Regions from separate parts of the Franconibacter pulveris genome, predicted to be linked through region 2. Evidence: predicted binding sites of a transcription regulator. Region 2 holds the regulator's gene; the other holds the start of a gene.
What was found. The regulator Fur, encoded in region 2, represses iron uptake genes when iron is present. The targets are predictions, from matches to a motif close to ATAATAATGAGAACNACTATCAA.

Region 1 (3,144 bases), 2.2 Mb from region 2:
CAGTCTGCAGGAAAAACTGATTGCGCGCTTTGCCGAGCTTAAAGAACAGCATGGCTTTAACCTGCTGCATTTTGCCTGCTGCCGCGATACGGTAGAAGATCGCGGCACGGTGCAGTATCTGCAGGATTGCGCTGCTGAAGCGCAATTGCCAAGCGAGTTCCTGTTTATTGAAGATATCGGCCTTGGCGAAAAAGGTCAGTTTACCGATCTTCAGGATCAGGTTATCGGCAATCTGTTCAAGCTCTATCCGTGGGAGCATATGCTGCGCGAAATGTTCTCCACCAAGCTTGAAGATGCAGGCGTGCGCTGGCTGGAGCCCGCATGGAAGAGCATTATCTCTAACAAGGCGCTGTTGCCGATGCTCTGGGAAATGTTTCCCGATCACCCCAACCTGCTTCCCGCTTACTTCGCCGAAGACAATCATCCGGAGCTGGCGAAATATGTTATGAAGCCCATTTTCTCTCGCGAAGGCGCTAATGTTTCCATCGTGGAAAATGGCCAGCCGATCGCTAAAGTGGAAGGGCCTTACGGCGAAGAGGGAATGATCGTCCAGCAGTTCCACCCGCTGCCGAAGTTTGGCGAAAGCTATACGCTTATCGGCAGCTGGCTGATTAACGACCAGGCGGCGGGCATCGGGATCCGCGAAGATCGCGAGTTGATTACGCAGGATCTCTCCCGCTTCTATCCGCATATCTTTGTGGAATAAAAAAACGGCGCGAAACATGCGCCGTTATTTTTAACCCACCTGCACCGAAAGCATGCTTATCGATCCCATCTCCATCCCTTCCAGCGGCACGCTTAGCGGCTCTTCGCCATTCCAGGCGCCAAGCACATAAAGCAGCGGCAGGAAATGCTCCGGCGTTGGGTTAGATAAGCTGCCGCCTTCATGCTCAAGGTAGTTTACCAGCGGGTGCGACTGCGCCTCGCCCCGCCAGCGCAGGTTTTGTTTAACAAAGTTATTGAATGATTCCGCCCACGGATAAGGGGTGCTTTCGCCATGCCAGCGCGCCGTGCGCAGGTTATGCACCACGTTGCCGCTCGCCACCAGCATAATGCCTTCATCACGCAGTTTCGCAAGCTTACGCCCCTGCTCGTAATGCCAGACGGGAGGTTTGGTGCTGTCTATACTCAGTTGCACCATGGGAATGTCGGCGTCGGGGTACATTTTAATCAGCACGCCCCAGGAGCCATGGTCGAATCCCCAGGCTTCGCGGTCGAGCGTCACGGGCACCGGCGCAAGCAGATCCGCCACGCGCTGCGCCAGCTCAGGCGAGCCGGGAGCGGGATAATGCGTGTCATACAGCGCCTGCGGAAAACCGCCGAAATCGTGGATGGTTTGCGGCTGCTCCATCGCCGTCACGCCCGTACCGCGCGTATACCAGTGAGCGGAAACCACGACAATCGCCTTCGGACGCGGCAGCGTTTCCCCCAGCGCGCGCCAGGTCCGGGTATAGTGGTTGTCTTCCAGCACGTTCATGGGGCTGCCGTGGCCGAGAAACAGTGCGGGCATGCGGGAGGAAGTCATGATGATATCCTTAACAAGATTGAGCGTTTTGTTGCGTTAACCTTACGCTGTTTGCTGGCGGGAAGAACTCAGATAAGCGTGATGATCATCATCAGAAATTTTGAATGTAAGGAATGTGTAAAAGCCCCTGCGGTTACTCGACCTTTATCGCTCGGACCTTTACATTAATGAGAATCATTATCATAAGGAGCGTTCAATGTCTGTGCCTCTGATCCTGACGTTGCTGGCGGGCGGCGCCACGTTTATCGGCGCCTTTTTAGGGGTGCTCGGCCAGCGGCCGTCTAACCGCCTGTTGGCTTTCTCTCTCGGCTTTGCGGCGGGCATTATGCTGCTTATTTCGCTGATGGAAATGCTGCCCGCCGCGCTGCATGAAGAGGGAATGTCGCCAGTGCTGGGCTATGGCATGTTTATTATTGGCCTGCTTGGCTACTTCGCGCTGGATCGGATGCTGCCGCACGCGCACCCGCAGGATTTGCTGGATAAAGGCCACGGCGAAGCGCACGGCGTGCGGAACCTGCGGCGCACCGCCCTGCTGCTGACGCTTGGCATCAGCCTGCATAACTTCCCGGAGGGCGTGGCGACGTTCGTTACCGCCAGCAATAACCTGGAGCTGGGCTTCGGCATTGCGCTGGCCGTCGCGCTGCACAACATTCCCGAAGGGTTGGCGGTGGCCGGGCCGGTTTACGCCGCAACGGGCTCTAAACGCAAAGCGGTGCTCTGGGCGGGCGTTTCCGGTCTTGCGGAAATCGTCGGCGGCGTGCTGGCGTGGCTTATCCTGGGATCGATGGTTTCGCCCGTCATAATGGCTTCCATCATGGCGGCGGTCGCAGGGATTATGGTGGCGCTGTCGGTGGATGAGCTAATGCCGCTCGCCAAAGAGATAGACCCGCACAATAACCCGAGCTATGGCGTGCTGTGCGGCATGTCAGTGATGGGGTTCAGCCTGACGCTGTTGCAAACCAGCGGCATCGGCTAACAAAAAAGCCCGGTATTGACCGGGCTTTTTTCTGTTCGCGCTATGCCTTAGCTGGCTTTACGCGCATGCGCCTGGCGGTAAGCCACCAGATCTTCAATGGTGACGACAGCCATGTTGTGCTGCTTCGCGAATTCAATGCACTCTGGCGCACGCGCCATCGAGCCGTCGTCGTTAGTCAGTTCGCACAGTACGCCCGCTGGTTTAAAGCCCGCCAGCGTAACCAGATCGATAGTCGCTTCGGTGTGGCCGCCGCGAGTCAGTACGCCGCCCGGTTGCGCGCGCAGCGGGAAAACGTGGCCCGGACGGTTGAGGTCGGACGGCTTAGCGTCATCGGCAATCGCCGCGCGGAGCGTGGTGATGCGGTCGGCAGCGGAAACGCCGGTCGTCACGCCGCGCGCCGCTTCAATCGTCACCGTAAAGCCGGTGCCGTAAGCGCTGGTGTTGTTTTCCACCATCATCGGCAGGTCGAGCTGCTGGCGGCGTTCGTCAGTCAGGCAAAGGCAGACGATACCGCTGCCGTGACGAATGGTCAGCGCCATCTGTTCAACGGTCATGGTTTCGGCGGCGAAAATCATGTCGCCTTCATTTTCACGATCTTCATCGTCAAGCACCATCACGCCGCGACCTTCACGCAGCGCAGCCA
Region 2 (3,144 bases):
GGGCACTGGGTGCATGCCGAAAAGCCCGAAGCCGTATTGCGCGCCATTCGTCGCTTCCTGGAAACTGATTAAAAACAAGGCGACTGGCGCTAACATGCCGCTAACGCGTTGGCGCGCCTCGTTCCCTGATGTATGATGGCGCGCTGAATGACACCCGGGCATCCGCTCCGGCAGCCTGTTTCCCCTGTCAGTAGTCAAATCATGGCCAAAGAACAAACGGACCGTACGACATTAGATCTGTTCGCGGACGAGCGTCGCCCGGGTCGCCCGAAAACCAATCCGCTGTCGCGTGACGAACAGTTGCGCATCAACAAACGGAACCAGCTCAAGCGCGACAAAGTTCGCGGGCTTAAACGCGTAGAGTTAAAACTTAACGCGGAAGCGGTTGACGCCCTGACGCAACTGGCGCAGGCGCGCAACATGAGTCGCAGCGAATTGATCGAAGAAATTTTGCTGGCACAACTCAAGGCGCTGAATAGCTGAGCCCTTAAGACCCTTTTTCTTGTATGGAAATGTGTCAGAGTGTGCACCCCACCGTGATAGCAGTTTCCGCCCTCTTCTCTGTTCTGCTATGATTGCCCTATCTGTGGGCATTTTGCCACTACCATATCATTAGGATTCAAGAGGTTATTTTTCTCATGGCAATCGTAGGCATTTTTTTCGGCAGCGACACCGGCAACACCGAAAATATCGCAAAAGTTATTCAGAAACAGCTCGGGAAAGACGTTGCTGAAGTGCACGATATTGCCAAGAGCAGCAAAGAAGATCTGGAAGGTTTCGATATCCTGCTGCTTGGCATCCCGACCTGGTACTACGGCGAAGCGCAGTGCGACTGGGATGATTTCTTCCCGACCCTTGAAGAGATTGACTTCAATGGCAAGCTGGTCGCGCTCTTCGGCTGCGGCGATCAGGAAGACTACGCGGAATATTTCTGCGATGCGCTCGGCACCATTCGCGACATTATTGAACCGCGCGGCGCCACTATTGTGGGTCACTGGCCGACGGAAGGTTACCACTTTGAAGCCTCTAAAGGTCTTGCCGATGACAATCACTTTGTTGGCCTTGCCATTGATGAAGATCGTCAGCCCGAACTGACCGCTGAACGCGTCGAAAAATGGGTTAAGCAAGTTTCTGAAGAACTGCACCTGCAGGAAATCATTAACGCCTAATCGTGAAACGGCGATAAATGTATTTTTTATCGCCGTTTTCACTTCATTGATAGATAAAAGCGATAAAAATGATTGCTACAAATTTTTAACTTTTATCCGCATATCTGTACAATACCCTTCAGGATTATCGGGTAACGAGACGGCAAGCGCCGCGCTCGCCACGTTTTGAAAAGCACTATTGCTGGACGCTTGCGGTTTTCATTTGGGCCTGTCAGTTCTATAATGAGTCGCATTCATCTTCAGCGCATCCGATCTTAAGCTCTCCGGAGCACACCGTTTAGCAACAGGACAGATTCCGCATGACTGACAATAACACCGCATTAAAGAAGGCTGGCCTGAAAGTCACGCTTCCTCGACTGAAAATCCTTGAAGTGTTGCAGGAGCCAGTAAACCATCATGTCAGTGCGGAAGACTTATACAAGCGCCTCATTGACATGGGCGAAGAGATTGGTCTCGCGACCGTTTACCGTGTGCTGAATCAGTTTGACGATGCGGGTATCGTAACGCGTCATAATTTTGAAGGCGGCAAATCCGTTTTCGAACTGACTCAACAGCATCATCATGACCACCTGATCTGCCTCGACTGCGGCAAAGTTATCGAGTTTAGCGACGACTCTATCGAAGCGCGTCAGCGTGAAATCGCTTCCCGCCATGGCATTCGTCTGACCAACCATAGCCTCTATCTCTATGGCCACTGTGCCGATGGCGACTGCCGCGAAAACGAGCACGCGCACGACACAAAGTAAGCGAAAATAGCGTTCCGTTTTTACTTTTTGTTAATAAGCCGACATAGTATGTCGGCTTTTTTTACACCTTTATCAGGCAGACGCGACGCTAATAGTCCATTTTCTTGATGCTTGCTATTTTAATATACTGGTCAAGAACTTATTTTATCTTATCTTTTTCTTACTTTTTATTTTCAGAAAAAGTAAATTATTTTACCATTCAATCAGTTACCTCCCTTAAGCGCCCCATTCGGGCTTGCAACGCCACTGGCCTGTATTGCAGTAAAAAAATCAACTCTATTAGAATAGCCCCTCGTTATTTATTCCAATAATATACTTATATATAGGTCGCCGTTATGGTAATACCTCAGAAACCCCTTGCCGAAATTTATCGCCTGTCCGATATCTTTAATGGTTACGGTAACTGGTATCGCGCAGAGAAAAATACGTCTATTCCAACGCGTGAAGGCTTTGTTTGCATTATTCGTGGTGGCCTTTTTTCCGTATTGCGTAAAAGCGATAGATTACTGATTGAAAAATGTAGCGCCCCGTCTATTCTGGGCGTTGCGCGTAATCTTAATAATAAAAACTATTTCAGAATTCAGGCCGATGCTGAGTGCCACTACCAGCTCATTCCTTTTGATAAATTTCTGAGCGAAATAGAAAACCATCAGTGTCAACCACAGTTATATAAGGTACTGGCCTGGTCTATCGACTTACTCTGCCATCGTGAAGAATTATTGCTTGGGCATAATAGCTATCTCATGATTAAAGGCAATCTGGTCACGCTTGCCGCCATGGATGAATTTATGCGAAATAAAATTAACGTAGCCGATTATATCGTTAAGCGAACCAACCTTTCTCGCAGCATGGTGATGAAAACGTTGTCGCAGTTGCGGCATGATAACTATGTAGAAATAAGTAAAGGAAAATTAACCGGGCTGCGTACGCTGCCAGAAAGCCTGTAAGCTTTTGCAGAAAGATAAAAGCCCGCCATCAGGCGGGCTTTTTATTACGGTGCTATTTAACGCTATCGACGCGGCTGTAGCGTTGACCATCCGGGCTTACCGCGCGAATCTGCACTTCGCCCTCTACCTGCGGTCGCGCGTTATTGTCATAGCGTAGCCAGCTTTTACCGTTATCCGTGGAGTATTCTGCACCCAGCCCCGGCAGGCTGGTGTTTATTTCCAGTATGCCTTTTTCCACTCTGGCGCCCGGCACCGGCAAACGATACTGGATGCCCGCTTTAT

Region 1: a site for Fur is predicted at 1,687-1,709, ahead of zupT (zinc transporter ZupT). Genes of this name have one in related genera too.

What each region holds. Positions count from the first base shown of each region.
Region 1 is NZ_CM165555.1:3,883,325-3,886,468, forward strand. Features, by position in the region: gene ACU4F7_RS18300 (glutathionylspermidine synthase family protein) at 1-706, shown strand, start outside; gene ygiD (4,5-DOPA-extradiol-dioxygenase) at 737-1,525, opposite strand; gene zupT (zinc transporter ZupT) at 1,722-2,501, shown strand; gene ribB (3,4-dihydroxy-2-butanone-4-phosphate synthase) at 2,549-3,144, opposite strand, start outside.
Region 2 is NZ_CM165555.1:1,371,731-1,374,874, reverse strand. Features, by position in the region: gene ybfF (esterase) at 1-72, shown strand, start outside; gene ybfE (LexA regulated protein) at 202-483, shown strand; gene fldA (flavodoxin FldA) at 639-1,169, shown strand; gene fur (ferric iron uptake transcriptional regulator) at 1,469-1,915, shown strand; gene ACU4F7_RS06515 (helix-turn-helix domain-containing protein) at 2,251-2,862, shown strand; gene ACU4F7_RS06510 (beta-N-acetylhexosaminidase) at 2,915-3,144, opposite strand, start outside.